One region of the Bacillus aquiflavi genome, then DNA from elsewhere that is predicted to be linked to it. Evidence: riboswitches for the same ligand, from Rfam matches in the RefSeq annotation. Region 1 holds a riboswitch; each other region holds the start of a gene.
What was found. A riboswitch is a leader RNA that binds a small molecule or an ion and turns the genes downstream of it on or off. The one in region 1 is predicted to bind thiamine pyrophosphate.

Region 1 (4,902 bases):
AACGGATTGGAAACGAAAAGACATTTCTACTGTAATGAAATTAATATTAAATAAAAGTAAAGAACGAGACTATATTAATGATCGAGATCAAGTTCTGATTGCGACCGTTTATGAAGGAAAGCAGAAGAACAAATTTGAAGAAAAGTTGGACAGCTGTATAAAGGAAATAAAAATTGTTCTTAAAAAAGAAGACCTTCTTCTAAAGGTTATTGAAGGAACGACGGAAGATAGAATCAAAGCGAAGGAAAAAGGACTATCAACTGGAAGATATATAGAAAGAAAACAACAAAAATTTATGGAAAATAAAACAAAGAAAAGTGAGCATAAAAAAGAAACGAAAGAAGAAGAAAATAAATTAGAACCTTCTTCTGATCAAGTGGAAAAGGAAAACAAAGAAATAGAAGAGCCTAATCCTACAACTGCTCCTCCAAACAGCAATGGTCAAGGCAATAATAAAGAAAACGTTCCTATAAACCATCAACATCATCAAAAAAAAAAATCATTATCAAAATCAAAACGCAAACCAAAATACGAACCAAAACGCAAACCAAAATGCAAACCAAAACGGAAACCAAAACGCAAATCAAAACCGAAACCAAAATGCAAACCAAAATCGAAATCAAAACGGAAACCAAAACGGAAACCAAAACGCAAATCAAAACCGAAACCAAAATGCAAACCAAAATCGAAATCAAAATGGAAACCAAAATGCAAATCAAAATTCTAAAGCCCCAGAAACGAAAAATACACCTCCAGGCCAAATAAAAAAAAATGAACAAAGTAATGAAAATGGACATAATGGCAATGAAGGAAAGGGGCAAAACAACCATAATGGAAATAATGGAGAGGGAAATAAAGCAAAAGAACAATCTGTTCCAGGAAACGGACAATAGAGAAATCAAGAAGAAAGACCCGGAAACGGGAATCATAAAGGTAATTAATCATTGGAAAACGAGCCGCATATAATATAGGCTCGTTTTGTGTTTTTTTACTAGCTGTAGTCTATACAGTCTCGTACGCTTATACACTGGAAGGGTTAGAAGGGAAATAGGCCAATCAATAGAGAATCTAGTTTGTTAATAAATGATTTGTAATTTTTTAACGTCCCAATTAATTTACTATGTACGACATTAGGATGAATTGATTAAATACCAATACCTTTTTTATAAAGTATTTTTCTCCATGATCATTTGAATCCTTAGATATTCTTGTATCAAAACTGCTAATAAAGGCGTTCTGTTAGCAGGAATATCGCTTGTGGCCAGCGTAAATTTTAGAAATTTCTATAGTTTAATTTTTATTTAACTTAATATTTTTCCTAGTGCTTTAACACAGTCTTTAAAAAAAGAATGATGTAAATGATAATATTAAAAGGAGATTAATCATATTATTTGTATTTATTTCCATATTCGTGGTGAAACTATTTCGTTTTTAAGAATATCCTCCGCTGTATACTGGAAATATGGGGATATCTGATTGTTTCTGTAAATAAAAGAGGAATTAAAGGAAGATGGCTAGGGTCAACCCACGTAAACCCATTTTCAGATGTCACGTAAGATGGACGAGGGGATCCAAAGCTTATTACAAGATTCACATAGCCTGTTTCACCAATTATTGGAGGTTTTGGTTTTTTCAACTTAATTCAACATTAGTCATGGGAAAATATTATCCATGCGGAAAATATGTAAGCGCTAGTTATTTTAATTCATGTTACTGGGACATGATGATTATGAATCAAATTGCAATGATAGTTTCTATGAAAAATAATAATTCTATATTGCGGAGACAGTGAATAAGCCACCTGTTTTCCGGGTGGCTTTAGAGATGTATTTTCAACTATCCTGTCCCGTTAGTTGAATAAGAATTGATATTTATATCGTGAATTTAGTTAACCTAAGTATATTATAATTTTCTAAATTTTGTATTAAATTCCCTCTAATAATTAAGTCATTCGAAGAGGAATGAAATTAAAATTGAGGATGGTAACTTAGCAGTCCAATTCATCAGGTTGATAGTGAAGTAGAATGATGATATGCTTTAACTAAAGTTTCATATTTAACACTGGGGGAGCCGTAAAAGGCTGAGACTGAACGAATGTTCTAAACCCTTTGAACCTGAACTGGGTCGTGCCAGCGGAGGGAAGTGGGCAAAGTTTACAAAATAACAGTTAAGTGAATTGTTTGCAGTAGCCCCCTTCTTTTAGAAGGGGGCTATTTTTATCGTACAAAGGTAAGTATTTTAGGAGGTGATGTGATTAGGCAGCCGCTCTTGTTTTTATTAAGTAAATGATGAATAAATAAGGAAGGTGTAAATAATCATGTCTGAAATAAAAGTCAAACGTTTTACAGATCGTCTGTTTGAAAATGCGCAGGAAGTATGGGGGAAAAATCATGAACATCCTTTCGTTCAAGGAATAGGAAAAGGTACATTGTCTAAAGATGTGTTTGCGTATTATATGAAGCAGGATTATGCTTATTTAATAGATTATTCTAAGCTTTTTGCACTTGGAGTGTTGAAATCACAAACACTTGATCAAATGAATAAATTTTCGCATATTTTACATGAAACACTTCATTTTGAAATGGAACTCCATCGTCAATATGCAGATGAATTTGGAATATCACGGGAAGACTTAGAGAAGACGGAGCCGACTCCAGTAAATCTTGCTTATACAAGATATATGCTCAATACTGGTCAAAACGGATCTTTGGCAGAGCTTGTTTCTTGTCTCCTTCCATGTGCATGGGATTATTGGGAAATTGGAAAGCTATTAAAAGAAAAATACGGAGAAAACTTATCTTCCAATCCTTATAAAAATTGGGTTGAAACATATTCTTCGACGGAATTTGGTCAATTGGCCATATGGCTTATCGATATGATGGATGAGTTAGCAGAGGGAAAACCAGAAAGAGAATTAGCTGAATTAGAAAAACATTTCTTAATAACATCAAAATATGAGTATTTGTTTTGGGATATGGTTTATAACCAAGAAGATTGGAAAGTGTAGTTAAAATAAGGCTGGAAAAAACAACTCGTTTTTTCCAGCCTTATTATATTTTTGCTACTTTAAAGTTCATTATTTTTTTAGTTTTTGAATAAACACGACTTTCAAATAATTGCCCTCTTTGAAGGTATTTATTGTTTTAAAGTCTTCTGGCAATGAGAATTCCTCAAGTAATTTATATTTTTCTCCAGTTTCTTTAAAGGCTGCATCAATGAAACTTTTAAATTTTTTCATTTGAAACGTGCTGCAATTTGTCGAGGCAATAATGATTCCATTGTCTTCTGTGATTGCAATCGTTTCTTTCAACAGTTTTTTATAATCTTTTGCGGCACTAAACGTATATTTTTTTGATCTTGCAAAGCTTGGAGGGTCTAGGATAACTAGATCGAATTTTAATTTTTTTCGTATGGCATATTTAAAGTATTGAAACACATCTTCCACGATAATATCATGGGTTTCATAATCAATTCCATTCATACTGAATTGTTCGATCGTTTTAGCTCTGCTTCTATTGGCAAGGTCGACACTCGTCGTTTTAACAGCTCCGCCTAATGCGGCAGCAACAGAAAAGGCACCTGTATAGGAAAATAAATTTAACACCATTTTTCCAGTTGCATAATGATCCTTTATCGTTTTTCTTACTTCTCGTTGATCAAAAAAAACACCAACCATTGCGCCATCATTTAAATAAATGGCAAAGTTCATACCATTCTCTTTAACAATTATAGGGAATTGTCCGCGAATCCCCTTTACGTAATCATCATCTTCCACGTATCGCCCTGCTGTGGCGAACCGCTTTTTTTGATAAATGGCTTCATATGTAGTTACTTTTTCTAGTGCGCGAATGATCGTGTCTTTAAATTTATAAATACCTTTGTTATACCAGTTGATTAAATAAAAACCGTTAAAATAATCTATTGTAAAGCCACCAATTCCGTCTCCTTCACCGTTAAATACACGAAAAGCATTTGTGTTTTTATTTTGATAAAGCTGGTTTCTTTTTAATAAAGCGGATCGAATCACTTTTTCAAAAAAGCCTTCGTTTATTTTTTCTGTTTCGTTATGGCTAATCATCCAGCCAAAGCCTTTATTTTGCTTTCCATAATAGCCTTTACCGATAAAACAGCCTTGATCATCAATGAGCTTGATCATTGTTCCTTCAGTTTTTACACGTTCCAAACTAGGTATCGCTTCTTTTAGCAGGAGCGGATAGCCATTTTGATAACGATGTTGATATTTACGATTTACTTTTAATGTGATTTCTTCTGACATCTTTTCACCCTATTCACTAAACAGACTTTCGCTAGCTAATATGATTCCCATTATAACAATAATCTATTATATAATAATAGATATTAGACTGTAGACAAGAGGATTTCCAAATCACCAATCTAAAAAAATTCTTTAAATCATTGGCTAATCATTAGATAAAATATTAACAGACGTTCAATTAGAATACGTTTTTCAGGTAATACGTTGATCAATTATCTTTACGATTGTACACAAATGAAAATATGACAAAGATGAATATTACGAAACTAACAGTAGCAAAAATAACACTAAGAACTTTTTTAGACTCGCGAAAAGTTTCATACGCAAAAATCCCCATTGCAATCGCAATGATAAAATTACAAAGTAATAGTAGTGTATTTTTTCTCATCATATTAATCCCCTCTAGCTATCTTTATTGACAAATGCCTATTTTAAAAAATCTACACTTAAATACAGTATAATTGTTTATATCATACATGAATTTGATATATAACCTTTATTCTTTATTTAAACTTTATTTCTAATTAACTGTTTTTTGTGTATGCGACTTTCAATTGAATAGTGAAATAAATTGAAGGTGTATAGTACAGATGGAGGTAATTCATGAGTAGACATTGGCAACAGTT
Region 2 (4,902 bases), 820 kb from region 1:
AACAAACTTTGATGAGGAGCACATTTCTCCATTAATCTATGCCATGATTGCGTTTTCGATCAATACATCTGCGTACCAGGCGGAAATTTTCCGAGCCTCAATAAATGCGACAAACATGGCGCAAATAGAGGCAGCCTACTCTGTAGGAATGACGACTGCTCAAGCGCTAAGGAGAATTATTATTCCTCAAGCATTTGTAACGGCTCTTCCGAACTTAGGAAATACGTTTATTGGACTAATTAAGGCAACTTCACTGGCTTTTGCGGTTAAAGTTGTTGAAATTTTAGCTCTTGCTAAAATTATCGCAAATGATGGTTATCGATTTTTAGAAATGTATTTAGTTGCATCCATTATTTATTGGATCATCTGTCTCCTGTTTGAAGTGATCTTTTCAATTATTGAGAAGAGAATAAGACGCTATGAAGTGCAGTTAGAAAGAGATGACAAAGTTTTAACGTAAAATTTGCTTAAAATCATCCTCCTGCTGTTATATGGAACGTGCTTCAGACTCACATTTTTCATCTTTACAAGCTGAAGCACATTCCTATGATTTTTTAATCAACTTATGATCATCGCTTATGGCATAAAAAAAAAAGTATATTACTGTAAATACTAAAATGGTACCGCTCCAAGATAAATCAATTCTTGAAAAACTCTTTTCAACGATCCCTTTAAAAATAGTAATACTCAAAGATAATTGAACTACATAGCTCCCTACTAATACTTTTTTTGTAGTCTCAAATTTTAACATTTTAATAGAAATTTTTATTAAAATCTCAACAACAACTCCAACGATATAAATGACGAAAAGCAAAAATCCAAAATAAACGACATTTTTCGATAAGCGATCATAAAATTGTATTTCAACAAAATTAAATTTTGCAAGTATATTATATAGTCCATACATACCGAATAACGGCATTAAAACAAAGACTGTCGTAATGACTGCAACCATTAAAACGACGATTGAAATCGCTATAATCACAGACTTATCAATTTTTTTATTAAATTCACTTGACATATAATACCCCCAATGTAAAATATTAGGTGGATATAATTTAATATATTAGGAGGGATTTACAATTAAACAATCATCAGTAAGAAAAAAGCTGTTCAAACCTTTTGTTATTAGTCTCGTCGCTACACTATTCATATCATTTACTTTACCAGGATTTTCCGAAAAAGCAAGCGCAAATAGTTTATCAGATGTTGAAAAAGATTTATACAAAAAAAGTTTACTAGAAAATTCTAACTTTCATGACGATTTACTAAATGCCAAACAAATACTTACGTTAAAATCTAAAGATCAATCTACTGTCCATAATGATGCCTCTACTTCAGGATTTTTAGGCGGTGGTTTAAAAGCTTTAAAAGCTTTGGGGAAAATAGTGAAACACGGTGGAAATACTCTATCTTGGCTATTAAAACCTTTTAGTAAAAAAGTTTCTGTAATTGTAAAAAGGAATAGCAGAAAAATTGCGAGAGTATTAGAGAAACCAGAGAAAGCCACAAAATCTTATATAAAATCTAAATTAATTAAAGCTGGTGTGAAAAAAAACGATGCTGAAACAATTGTATTTTGGATTTTTATGGTGATATAAAATAATATATGATTAACTGCTCCAAATATTCCCTGGCAATATTTCACAAGAATTTTATCATCCATTAAGGTGTGAAAAACAACCCCACTTAAATTTAAATCTATCCTATAATGACTCTTGACAATCATGTTATCGATGGTAAGATTTATACAACAAGTAAATTATGAATTCACTAGGGGTGCCTTTTAAAAAGGCTGAGATCAAAGTGATGACTTTGGGACTCTTAGAACCTGAAACGGTTAGTACCGACGAAGGGAAGTGATAGAACGGATCAATTCATCTGTCTATTTATCTGCGTTCTTAACCACTTTCCTATGCATGGAAAGTGGTTTTTTATATTTATCAAACGTGTGAGGCTTGCGCACACGAATGACTGGAGGTGTTGTAGGTGGATCGTATACAAAAGCCGCTTAATAAAATCGGAGCCTTTCATCTTATCTCAACTGGCCAACAATCAGCCGAACAGCTAGCGTTGATTGCTGAAAAAATAATCGATCATGTGGATGCACTTCATCTTCGTGAAAAAAATCGTGGACTGATCAAGAAAAATGATTTAAAGCGATCAGCTTACTTCAATCTAAAGGTGTACCATTGGAAAAAATAATTGTTAACAATCGAGTTGCCGTGGCACACATAATGAAAACAAAAGCAGTTCAATTAACCCGTCAAAGTATCAATGTCTCTATGGTAAAAAATGCTTATCCCAACTTATCTCTCGGCTATTCTATCCATTCCGTAGAGGAGGCTATTTCCGCTTCTAACGACGGTGCCGATTATTTATTGTACGGCCATGTATATGAAACGCAATCGAAACCTGGTTTAAGACCTAAAGGACTAGAACGATTAAAGAAAGTCGTTCATCATGCAAACATCCCTGTTCTTGCGATCGGAGGGATTACACCGAAAAATACACCAAACATTATCCGAGCCGGCGCAAGTGGAATAGCTGTATTATCTGGCGTTTTATTGTCCAATGATCCGTTAGAAAAAGTGTTCGCTTACAAAGAAGCGTTACGAAAGGGAGGTGATGAATATCGCTCTGATATATAAGGTTGCCCAAAAAATTTAAGATATTTTATATCCGGCTATCCAAGGAGGGAAAGATATGAATTTGCTCATTAATGGATCAATCATACAAATACCGAAAAATGTAAACACCATTGCTGAAGTCATTCAATATTTTTTCACAGACAAACCGGTCATTATTGTCGAGCACAACGGAGAAATTTTAAATAAAGATGTCCATTCTACAAGAGAAGTAGGAGATGGAGATAAATTGGAATTGGTCCATTTCGTAGGAGGTGGTTAAGATGTTAATGATTGGAGAAAAATCATTTCACTCTCGCTTACTTTTAGGAACAGGAAAATATTCGGATTTTGATATCCAAAAGGAAGCTGTTGAAGTGTCAGAAACAGAAATTTTAACGTTTTCCGTCCGACGGATGAATATTTTTGAGCCGACACAACCAAACTTTTTAGAAAAAATCGATATTGGCAACTATCATTTATTGCCAAACACTGCAGGAGCAAAAACAGCCAAGGAAGCTGTACGAACAACTAAGCTAGCAAAAGCTTCTGGACTATGCGATATGGTCAAAGTAGAAATAATCGGTTGTGACAAAACATTGCTGCCTGATCCAGTGGAAACGTTGAAAGCAACAGAAGAATTATTAAAGGAAGGGTTTATCGTTCTTCCATATACATCCGATGATGTAGTTTTAGCAAAAAGACTAGAAGAATTAGGGGCGCATGCGATTATGCCAGGGGCATCACCAATTGGCTCAGGACAAGGGATTATAAATCCGCTTAACTTAAGCTTCATTATCGAACAATCCAATGTGCCTGTCATTGTAGATGCAGGGATTGGTTCTGCGAAAGATGCAGCTTTCGCAATGGAGCTTGGTGCTGACGGCGTTTTATTAAATACAGCCGTTTCGGGTGCAGATCATCCAGTTAAAATGGCAATGGCTATGAAGCTTGCAATCCAAGCAGGTCGTCTTAGTTATGAAGCAGGTCGGATTCCTAAAAAACGCTATGCAACCGCAAGCAGTCCGCAAGAAGGAATTAGCATCTAATGGATGACCGTTATTCTAGGCAAATATTATTTTCTCCTATTGGGAAAGAAGGACAAATAAAATTAAAGCATAAGCACGTATTAATTATTGGCGCAGGTGCACTCGGTACAAGTATTGCAGAAATTCTCACTCGTTCAGGTGTTGAAAACATAACGATCGTTGATCGCGATTATGTTGAGTGGAGTAATTTGCAACGGCAGCAACTCTATACAGAAGCGGATGCAAAAAAACGCATCCCTAAAGTAATCGCAGCAAAAGAAAGATTAGAAGCTATTAATAGTAAAGCAAAAATTAAAGCAAAGATAGTCGATGTTACACCTATTGAAATGATCCAACTAGTAAAAGGTATCGATCTAATTATGGATGCAACAGACAATTTTGATATTCGAATGATGATTAATGATGCATCACAAAAATATAATATTCCTTGGATTTACGGTGCGGTTGTTGGCAGTTATGGCATTAGCTATACAATTATTCCAAACAAATCCCCATGCTTGCATTGCTTAATGAAACAGCTGCCGATCAGTGGATTAACCTGTGATACTGGTGGGATCATTAGCCCAATTGTACAGCTCATTACTGCACATCAAACGGTTGAAGCTTTAAAAATATTAACTGACAACTGGGAAGCATTAAGAAATAAATTGATTTCCTTTAATATTTGGACGAATCAACAATCTTCTATCGATGTTAAAACATTAAAAGATAGAAATTGCTTATCTTGCGGACAAACACCAACCTTCCCGTTTTTAAACTATGAAAATCAAACCAAGACGGCAGTGCTTTGTGGGAGAAATACCGTTCAAATTCGTCCAGCATCCACAGAAAAGCGTGATTTGCAAAAAATAGCTTCTCAGCTTGAAAATATGGGAAAAGTAGAGCAAAACCGGTTTCTTTTATCATTTACAATCAAGCCGTATCGATTCGTCATGTTTCAGGATGGTCGTGTACTTGTTCATGGAACAAATGATGTCATTCGTGCTAAATCACTATATTATCGCTATTTTGGTTAAAACAAAAAAAGGGATCTATTTTAGAAAGATCCCATTTTTTTAATATATCAAATCATTAGCGTTGCATAAATAAGGACGGAATATTCTGTAAATAGACCAGTGTTATTTTTTGCTAAAAGAACAAGGGCTAAACAAAGGTGCTCTGTCCATTTAGTAAAAATATACATTTAATACTTAGGTGACAGCAACTGTGTATGTGTTTACGGACTT
Region 3 (4,902 bases), 1.1 Mb from region 1:
GTTCATGGGGGACTTCGTTATTTAAAACAGTTTGAGGTGGGGATGGTTGCTGAAGTTGGAAAGGAAAGAGCCATCGTCTATGAAAATGGTCCGCACGTTACGACACCAGAATGGATGCTGTTACCAATCCATAAGGGCGGCACTTTTGGTAAGTTTAGTACATCAATCGGTCTTAAACTATATGACTTTTTAGCAGGTGTGAAAAGCGGTGAGCGCCGACAAATGTTAACTGATGTTGAAACGTTAAATAAAGAAGCGCTTATTAAGAAGCAAGGTTTAAAGGGCGGAGGCTATTATGTTGAGTATCGAACAGATGATGCCCGTCTCACAATCGAAGTATTGAAAAAAGCTGTTGAACAAGGAGCAGTCGCTTTAAATTATTCAAAAGTAACTGAACTAATATATAAAAATAATAAAGTTGCAGGTGCATCAATTGTTGATCAGCAATCTTTTGCGGAGTATGAAATTAATGCGAAAAAAGTCGTCAATGCAGCAGGTCCGTGGGTCGATACCATTCGGGAGAAGGATCAATCAAAAGAGGGAAAAATGTTGCAATTAACGAAGGGAGTTCATTTAGTAATTGATCAATCGCGGTTTCCGCTCAAACAGGCAGTCTACTTTGATACGCCTGACGGACGAATGGTATTTGCAATTCCACGTTCGCAAAAAACCTATGTAGGAACGACAGATACAGTATATGATGAGGATATCGCCCATCCGAATATGACTAGTGAAGATCGAACGTATCTTATTAACGCGATCAATTTTATGTTTCCTGACGTCAACATAACAGAAGAAGATGTTGAATCGAGCTGGGCTGGTGTCCGTCCATTAATTTATGAAAAAGGTAAATCAGCTTCAGAAATATCAAGAAAAGATGAAATTTGGGAATCAGAATCACAACTAATTACAATTGCTGGAGGAAAGCTGACTGGTTATCGGAAAATGGCGGAAACAGTTGTTAATTTGTTAGTGAAAAAATTTGCGGATGAAGAAAACCGTGTCTTTCATCCATGTCAAACAAGATACTTAACTATTTCGGGCGGAGATGTAGGAGGATCCGCCAACTTAAAAAGCTATGTACATGAGCAAATAAACTACGGAATGGAACTCGGTTTAACAAAAATCCAAGCGGCAAATCTTACGCATCTATATGGTTCAAACGTACAAAAAGTATTTAACATCATTCGTTTACGAAAAGAAGAAATGGCTGCATCTCAACTTCCCGTCGAATTATTTGCTAAGCTTACTTATGCAATAGAGGAAGAAATGGCGACAACCCCCGTTGATTTTTTTAATCGTCGAACTGGTGATTTATTGTTTAATATTAAGTTCGTGCACGAATGGAAAGACAATGTCATTTCCTTTATGGAAAAGGAATTAAGCTGGACTCCAGAACGAACAGCTGAATTAACAGCAGAGCTAAATAACGCTTTAAAAGATGCAGTTATACCAGTAGATTTACTTAAATAACAAAGGGAGGTTCTTTTCTTAAAATACTGTTTATGATAAACTAAATACGTTATGAAATATATGAAATGCACTAGGGGTGCCGGAAGAGGCTGGCTGAGATTAAGACCTGAAGAAGTCTTTGACCCTTTAACCTGATCTGGTTTGTACCAGCGGAGGGAAGTGGCTGCGTCTTTAAATTTCACGCAAACCTTCTTACACTGGGGTTTGCGTATTTTATTTTTAATTTTCGCCCTCCTAGTGCAAAGAAAAGGAGGGCTTTATCTGTTTTCAACAAGAAAATTAACGTTAACAGCTATGTTTACAGCAGTAGGGACCATCACAAGCCATTTAGTGTTTATTCCAGTTGGATTTGCAAAAATATTCCCGGTCCAACATTTTTTAAATGTTTTATCTGCTGTAATGCTAGGGCCATTTTATGCTGTATTACAAGCGTCTTCGGTGTCTTTGCTGCGCAACTTGATGGGCACAGGTTCACTATTTGCGTTTCCAGGAAGCATGATTGGGGCGTTTCTTGCGGCAATTGTATATCAGAAAGTGAAGAAGCCAGGTGCCGCCGCAATTGGAGAAGTTGTTGGGACTGGGATTTTCGGTGCAATGATGTCTTTTCCGCTTTCAGCGCTCATACTTGGTCAAGATGTAGCTTTGTTTGGCTTCGTTCCATCATTTTTAGTCAGTTCATTTACAGGGGGAATTTTAGGCTATTGTTTATTAAAGGTTTTAATTAATCATAATGCTTTTGTAACGATAACAGGGAGGTTGGAAAAATGAAAACAGCACTAACAATTGCGGGCTCAGATAGTTCCGGCGGTGCAGGTATTCAAGCAGATTTAAAAACTTTTTCTGCCCATGGTGTTTATGGGATGTCGGTGATTACAGCGATTACCGCACAAAATACGTTAGGTGTTCGTTCTGTTCAAAATATAGATTTAGCGATTATTCGTGATCAAATAGATGCTATTTTTGAAGATATTGACGTTCATAGTGTAAAAATAGGCATGCTATCAAACTCTGAAATAATCAAAACAGTCGCAGAACGATTAACCTACTACAAACCGAACGAGATCGTTCTTGATCCTGTAATGGTGTCGAAAAGCGGAAGTGATTTATTACAGGAAGAAGCTGTTGCGTCACTAGTTCAATATTTATTGCCGATCGCAACGGTGATTACTCCTAACTTACCTGAAGCCGAAAAGCTAACAGGTAAAGCGATTTCAACTGTCGAAGAGATGCGGCAGGCATGTAAAGATTTAAAAAAATCTGGCGTTCAATATGTACTTATTAAAGGAGGACATCTAAAAGGAAAGCCAATCGACCTTCTCTATGATGGGAATGAATTTTTAAGTTTTGAAGCAGAGCGAATCGAAACTAAAAATACACATGGAACAGGCTGTACGTTATCCTCCGCTATTGCTTCTAATCTTGCATTGGGCATGAATATTCACAATGCGGTACAGCAAGCAAAAGAATATATTACAACGGCAATTAAACATAGTCTATCAATTGGGAACGGTCATGGTCCTACACACCATTTTTACCAGTTATATAAAAAAGCAAAAATACACGATTAAAAATCTAATCAAAAAAGAGGACGATCCAAATGAAAAATTCAATCAAGCAGTTATTCGATGATGTTCGTACTAAAAATCCCCTCATTCATCATATTACAAATACGGTCACAATGAACGATTGTGCAAATGTCACTTTAGCAATCGGGGGCTCTCCTGTTATGGCTGACAGTCCTGAAGAAGCACCAGCTATGACTGAACTAGCTCAAGCGCTCGTCATTAATTTTGGAACGATTGCAACGGATACATTTCAAGCAATGATAAAGGCGGGGAAAGCAGCCAATCATCTTGGAATTCCCGTCATTTTTGACCCGGTGGGTGTTGGGGCAACCTCTTTTCGGACTGAAAAAGCGAAAGAACTTTTAAAGGAAGTGAATATCCAACTTATTCGGGGAAATGTAACTGAAGTGATGGGGTTATTAGGATTGTCTGCTGAGACACGAGGTGTTGATGCTGGAAAAACATCAATCGATCGTCAACAGCTTGCGACTAAAGCAGCTCAAGAATTTCGCTCAATCGTTGTGATTAGCGGTAAAATCGATGTCATTTCAGACGGTCAAAACATCGTTTCAATTGCTAACGGTCATGAAATGTTAACGAAAATAACAGGAACTGGCTGTATGACAGCGTCGTTAATCGGTTTTTTTGCCGGGGTAACTGAAAATTTCTTTCATGCTGCAATCGCAGGGATTTCAATCATGAGTATTGCTGGTGAACGTGCAGTTCGTTCGTTGCGTCAAGGTGAGGGAGTCGGTACATTCAAAGTGAAGCTTTTCGATGAAATTTCCTCTATTGATGGCGGACGTTGGGAAGAGGAGGTCAATTTTAAATGAGTAAAATAGTGAATGTAGATTATCAGCTTTATTTAGTTACTCCTAGTAATTTAGAAATAGATGAGCTATGTAAAAAAGTAGAACAAGCTGTTCTTGGAGGGGTTACGGTTGTTCAACTCAGAGAAAAAGATGCTGCTGGATTAGAGTTTTATGAAAAAGCAAGCAAGTTAAAGAAGATGCTAGCTCATTATCACGTTCCCCTTATTATTAATGACCGTGTTGATGTTGCCCTTGCTGTAAATGCAGATGGGGTTCATATTGGACAAAAAGATTTGCCGCTCTCAAAAGTTAAAGCTTTGCTTCCATCTCATATGCTTGTCGGTGTTTCCGCAAAGACGATAGAAGAAGCAAAAAAAGCGGAGCTGGAAGGAGCAGATTATTTAGGAATCGGTGCTGTTTTCCCAACAAAGACAAAACAGGATGCAAATATTATTTCTGTCGAAGGCTTGAAACAAATTTCTGCGGCTGTACAGCTTCCAAAGGTTGCTATTGGTGGCATTACACTAGAAAATATAAGTTTATTACAAAATACGAACATCAATGGAGTTGCTGTTGTCTCAGCAATTTTTCAAACGGAATCACCGAAAGAGTCGGCGAAGCAGTTTAAAAATTTATTATCATTAAATTAAATTGTTGACTTTGCCTAACGATTCGTTTATAGTTAGGTAACGCTAATAAGTTCGATCATTATAATTTTGGATTAATAGGAGTCGTAGCTACAAGTGAAGTGGAACGATTTTATTATATTCCACTTTACAAGCTGCGATTTTTTACTTTTACAATTATAAAATAACTTATAGTGAATAATAATAGTTACTGTGGAGGTAATGTAAATGCAAAATGGTAAAGTAAAATGGTTTAATGCAGAAAAAGGCTTTGGATTTATCGAAGTTAATGGAGGAGAAGATGTATTTGTTCACTTCTCAGCTATTCAAACTGATGGCTTTAAAACTTTAGAAGAAGGCGAATCAGTTACTTTCGACATTGTTGAAGGAAACCGTGGTCCTCAAGCAGCAAACGTTCAAAAAGCA
Region 4 (4,902 bases), 1.4 Mb from region 1:
CAGATAATATAGATATTTTTCACATCCGTATAATCATGTTTCACCAATGTTTCAACTCCCTCATGATTGCTTGGATGACGTGCTCCTCTACGCCGTTGAAGAAGGCAATTTCCGCAGCTGCTGTTTTAATCATGCAAGCAGGTTTTGAGGAAAGCTCAGCTGGAACTGAACTAGAAGAATTATTGTTTTCGGTATGTAATGTAACGGGGACAATAGTCAATTTTTGTTGTGGCATTTGAAAAGCACCTCCTTTTTTAATAGATACGCTTATCGTACCAGGAGGTGCTTCTATTTTATATGCGTTGTTTGAATTCGGGCTTACCATTCATCAATAGAAATTGGATTTTGCATGGAAGAGATCACCCTGTCACCCTGATTTATAGAAGCAAATGGAGCATGCAGTTCATGGGGTTACACGTAGAGTAACTAACGGAGATTGCGAGCGTTTGCCGACAGTCAAAAAGCCGCTGATGAACAGCGGCTTTTTGAGGTTATTGGTTTTTCTGCAATTCTTGGATGGCGATCATTTTTAATGCTGCCATTTCTTCTTCTGTTAAGCGTTCAGTGACCATTTCATATAATTCTGCTTTTTCTTCACTGCTCATTCCACTTTGAACTTTTGAAGCAATATCTTTGATTTCACCGACTGAAAACTCTTTTGCTAAAGATTTAATTGCTCCCTCTTTTGTTTTAAAAGGAAGATCGGTTTTGCTTAAATCAATATTTTGAATATCATCCACATTTTCGCCGATTAATTGTTGAATAGACGGTTCATTTAACATCGTCTCAATCTCTTCATCGGAAACGTTATTTGCCACTTCTTCAATTACTTTATCTGACATAAGCCCCATGACAAATTGATAGCCAAAATAACCTCCAATACCGATTACTGCAATGAAAATTAAAATAATAATCTTTTTCATGTGTCCTCCTCTTATTGACCGTAAAAATGTTTAATGATTAACCACATTTTATTGAAGCTTTAGCAACTCTTTTAACATCTGGTCCTCGCTTACAGCTCCGATTGCTTTACTGCGGATAACGCCATCCGTATCAATAAAATAACTGGTTGGGTAGGCCATTACTCCGTATTGGGCACTTACTTCCCCTTGTTCATCAAGTGGAATTGTAAAAGTTAGTCCGTATTCCTCGACAAAATGAGTAACATCGTCAGCTTTTTTTTCTGTTGCTGTTAAATTGACAGCAACAATTTCAATGTCTTCTTTTTTATATTTCTTATATATTTGTTCCATATAAGGCATTTCCGCTTTACAAGGCGGACACCAACTTGCCCAAAAATTGAGCATTACTTTTTTTCCTTTGAAGTCACTCAATTTAACTGTATTTCCTTTTAAATCTGTCAATGTAAAGTCTGGTGCTCGTTCACCTTTTTCTAAGCCGATCGGCAGCTCACTCGGATTTTTTGCTTTTTCATATTTTTCATGCTCATTAATCTTAACAGCTATTCCTTTCTCTTTTAAAATAGTTTTATCAATAACAAACAAAACCGCGATTAAAATAGCTGCACCGATGAGAAACTTTTTCATAAACGATCATCCTCTTATATTATAATAAGTGCTCTTATACGTAAATAAAAAAAGGGGAAATGTTATCAGCCCATAAATAACTGTTTCTATTCGCTAACTGGAAGTATACCACTTCTCCTCCCTTCATAATTTCCTTTATTTTATCATCTATGATCAATTTCTACATGAACAATGCCTTACATATCATACTGATAAAAATGATTGGCTAAATAACCAAAAATAATGATCTTTTCTTTAGCAGTCGCTTGATGATGAAACGTTAATACAGGTGTATTACTATCTTTGAATCGCTTCCCCCATTCAAGCGGAAGCCAGCCAATTTTTAAATTAGCCAGCTTTTTTTCATTCTTTTTTAAAACAGAAAAATCAGCACACCCACTTTCGTGATTTACTTGATAACATTTTACTCCTTTTTCATCTATCAATGTGCTTGTTTTTTTAAAATAATAGTTCTTCTCCTCGTACATGCCGATTAAGTTATACCTTGCATCATAAAAATAGCTTTCTTTTCTCTTTCTCCTTTTCAAATGATAGATTCCCTTTATCTCTCCCCTCTCGTCATAAAGAGCATATTTTTTACGCTCTTTTATTCCAGTAGTTTTCATTTCTTTTATTTCACCTACTAAAATGCCGTTTTGATGAAAAATAAGAATGTGGAGTGATAAGTCTGGGTTAAAAGTTAATAAAAAATCAGTTCCTGTAAGTAATGACGGTGTTTTCTTGTCGCTCTCTTGCCAACAAACTTGCTTTGCTTTATAGTCATATTGTAAAAATAAAACATAGCTGCCAATACTATAAGTTAGGAATGGAATCGTGAAAAGAAAAGTTTGATAAAAATCGCCGAGTTTGATCGTGAGGATGACTATTAAAATAGCGGGAATAAATGCTGCTAACCCTCCATTTAATGAAGAAACGGCGTTTTGCCGGTAATGTTGTTGAATATTCATAAAGTTCTCCTTGTAAAAAACTTATTAACTGTTCACTGTCCTTACTATATCTATTAACTATTTAAATAAAACATGAATGGGATGTTGAAATATTTGAAAAAGAAGCTTATTTTACTAGTGCTTTTTATCGTAATCATGATGATTTCTTATTTTCACTTACAGATCATGACGACTGCAAGCAAGACGCCGCCGGGGGAAGTTGACTATTTAATTGTGTTAGGAGCAAAGGTGAATGGAGAAGAGATGTCCCCTAGCTTATATAATCGAGCGCAAAAAGCTCTTGAATATTTACAAAATAATTTGGATACAAAAGTCATTTTAACTGGCGGTCAAGGTCCTGACGAAGGGATTGCAGAAGCTGAAGCGCTACGGAGATTTTTTGAAAAGGAAGGGCTCCAAAAAGATCGTATTTTAATTGAGGATCGATCTACCTCTACTTATGAAAATTTATTATTTACAAAAAAGCTGTATGGAATTGAAAAAGCAGTTATTGTCAGTAATGATTTCCATTTATATCGTTCTGTTAAGTTAGCAGAAAAATTGAAAATTGAAGCCTATCCATTAGCCGCAGAAACACCGGCAACGAAAAAAAAAAAAAATATTCATGTATTTAAGAGAATATGCAGCAATCTTGAAAATGTTCATTTTTGGTAAATAGCAACACTACTTCTCTCATCTTTACAATTACTTATATTCTTGTTATGATAATTTCAATCGAATAAACGTGTAACACTAGGGGGGCCGTACTGGCTGAGATTGAACTTTGTTCTAGACCCTTTGAACCTGAACTGGTTAATACCTGCGTAGGGAAGTGGCGATCATCATTAAAATATATCATAACATATTTTAATATAAACCACTCTTTATGCTAAAGAGTGGTTTGTTTTTTTTATTAATCATGTTTCGTTCGAAAAAAGAACAGATTGTGACAAATGTGCTGTGCACCTCACCTGCAACAATTGTCTTCAAGCTGAAAAAGAGAGGTGTTCCTCGTTTAACTAGTTAATTGAAAGACTGAAGGTGGAAAAATGACGCTTTATTTACATAATGTTACTTATGGAATCATTGATAATTCAGGAAATAAAAAAAATATTATTAACAAATTAAATCTCCAAATAGACAAAGGAACGTTTGTTTCATTAATAGGAAAAAGTGGGACTGGAAAAAGCACAATATTTAAATTAATAGCTGGACTTATTAACGCAGAAGAAGGAGAAATATGTGTGAACGGTCATCCAGCCTCGTTGGGATGTGTCGGTTATATGCCTCAGCGTGATCTTTTGTTGCCGTGGAGAACCGTACTTGAAAACTTAATGCTCGTCAGAGAAATTCAAAAGGACTCACTCGTAACAAAAGAAAAAGCGCGAGAATGGCTGGAACGAGTTGGGTTATTAGAGTATGAAAATGCTCTTCCGTCTGAACTTTCGGGCGGTATGAGACAACGAGTTGCTTTTTTGCGAACAGTGTTAACAGGAAAAGAAGTTTTGTTATTGGATGAACCATTCGGTGCTCTTGATGCCTTAACAAAAAGAGAGATGCATTCATGGCTATTATCATTTTGGCAGCAATTAAATAAAACGATTTTCTTTATTACCCATGATTTAGAGGAAGCCGTATTGTTAAGTGATAAAATTATCCTATTACATCCAAATGATCAAGCAGAAGAGTTTAAAGTAGAACTGCCGCGTCCTAGAAATGCTCAAATGATTCATACAGTAGAAATGATAAAATATCGACAAAATTTGGAGAAGCGAATTTCCAATGAATAGATTAAAGACGTTTTTTACCCAATATCGCTTATTTTTTCTTTTTTTTATTACGACTATTTTCATTTGGGAATTAGCAGTTCAACTGGAAAAGGTACCTTCATTTATTATTCCAGCACCATCGGCAATATTACTAATGATCATTGAACATAAACAATCACTGTTTGGCGAACATTTAACCGCTACATTAAAGGAAGTTGCCCTTGGATTTATGATTGCCTTAATCGGCGGATCAAGTCTTGCTGTGGCAATGTTTTTTTCAAAGTCTATTGAGAAAATGCTGTATCCAGTTGTGTTAATATCACAAACGATTCCGATTATCGCCCTCTCTCCTGTGTTCGTCTTATGGTTTGGCTATACCATTTGGAGTAAAGTTGCTGTAACTGTTTTAATTACATTCTTTCCAATTGTCGTAAGCACGTATGATGGACTTAAAAACAGTGATCCAGAATATACCGAATTGTTAAAATCAATGGGCGCAAGTCGTTGGCAATTGTTTACTAAAATACAAATTCCAATGGCATTGCCGTCATTTTTCTCAGGTTTGAAGCTTGCGATTGTTTTTTCAGTTGTTGGCGCCACAATCGGGGAATGGCTTGGGGCAAGTGAGGGACTTGGCTATTACAGTAGAAGAATGTCAGG

Region 2: linked by a shared signal. The riboswitch ahead of K6959_RS06435 (hypothetical protein) and the one ahead of tenA (thiaminase II) in region 1 are both predicted to bind thiamine pyrophosphate.
Region 3: linked by a shared signal. The riboswitch ahead of thiW (energy coupling factor transporter S component ThiW) and the one ahead of tenA (thiaminase II) in region 1 are both predicted to bind thiamine pyrophosphate.
Region 4: linked by a shared signal. The riboswitch ahead of K6959_RS08860 (ABC transporter ATP-binding protein) and the one ahead of tenA (thiaminase II) in region 1 are both predicted to bind thiamine pyrophosphate.

What each region holds. Positions count from the first base shown of each region.
Region 1 covers NZ_CP082780.1:462,529-467,430, forward strand. The annotation lists gene K6959_RS02365 (anti-sigma factor domain-containing protein) at 1-727, shown strand, start outside; TPP riboswitch at 2,054-2,158, shown strand; gene tenA (thiaminase II) at 2,318-3,007, shown strand; gene K6959_RS02375 (class I SAM-dependent rRNA methyltransferase) at 3,077-4,276, opposite strand; gene K6959_RS02380 (hypothetical protein) at 4,485-4,664, opposite strand.
Region 2 covers NZ_CP082780.1:1,284,829-1,289,730, reverse strand. The annotation lists gene K6959_RS06450 (amino acid ABC transporter permease) at 1-460, shown strand, start outside; gene K6959_RS06445 (SepA family multidrug efflux transporter) at 545-1,021, opposite strand; gene K6959_RS06440 (hypothetical protein) at 1,389-1,601, shown strand; TPP riboswitch at 1,766-1,875, shown strand; gene K6959_RS06435 (hypothetical protein) at 1,990-2,205, shown strand; gene K6959_RS06430 (thiamine phosphate synthase) at 2,193-2,651, shown strand; gene thiS (sulfur carrier protein ThiS) at 2,707-2,910, shown strand; gene K6959_RS06420 (thiazole synthase) at 2,912-3,676, shown strand; gene K6959_RS06415 (MoeB/ThiF family adenylyltransferase) at 3,676-4,692, shown strand; partial or broken gene K6959_RS06410 (IS4 family transposase) at 4,893-4,902, opposite strand, start outside.
Region 3 covers NZ_CP082780.1:1,597,318-1,602,219, forward strand. The annotation lists gene K6959_RS07895 (glycerol-3-phosphate dehydrogenase/oxidase) at 1-1,473, shown strand, start outside; TPP riboswitch at 1,536-1,648, shown strand; gene thiW (energy coupling factor transporter S component ThiW) at 1,735-2,241, shown strand; gene thiD (bifunctional hydroxymethylpyrimidine kinase/phosphomethylpyrimidine kinase) at 2,238-3,041, shown strand; gene thiM (hydroxyethylthiazole kinase) at 3,071-3,871, shown strand; gene thiE (thiamine phosphate synthase) at 3,868-4,500, shown strand; gene K6959_RS07920 (cold-shock protein) at 4,705-4,902, shown strand, end outside.
Region 4 covers NZ_CP082780.1:1,858,057-1,862,958, forward strand. The annotation lists gene tnpB (IS66 family insertion sequence element accessory protein TnpB) at 1-44, opposite strand, end outside; gene K6959_RS08835 (hypothetical protein) at 41-235, opposite strand; gene K6959_RS08840 (hypothetical protein) at 492-923, opposite strand; gene K6959_RS08845 (peroxiredoxin family protein) at 972-1,547, opposite strand; gene K6959_RS08850 (hypothetical protein) at 1,724-2,494, opposite strand; gene K6959_RS08855 (YdcF family protein) at 2,588-3,148, shown strand; TPP riboswitch at 3,219-3,321, shown strand; gene K6959_RS08860 (ABC transporter ATP-binding protein) at 3,523-4,263, shown strand; gene K6959_RS08865 (ABC transporter permease) at 4,256-4,902, shown strand, end outside.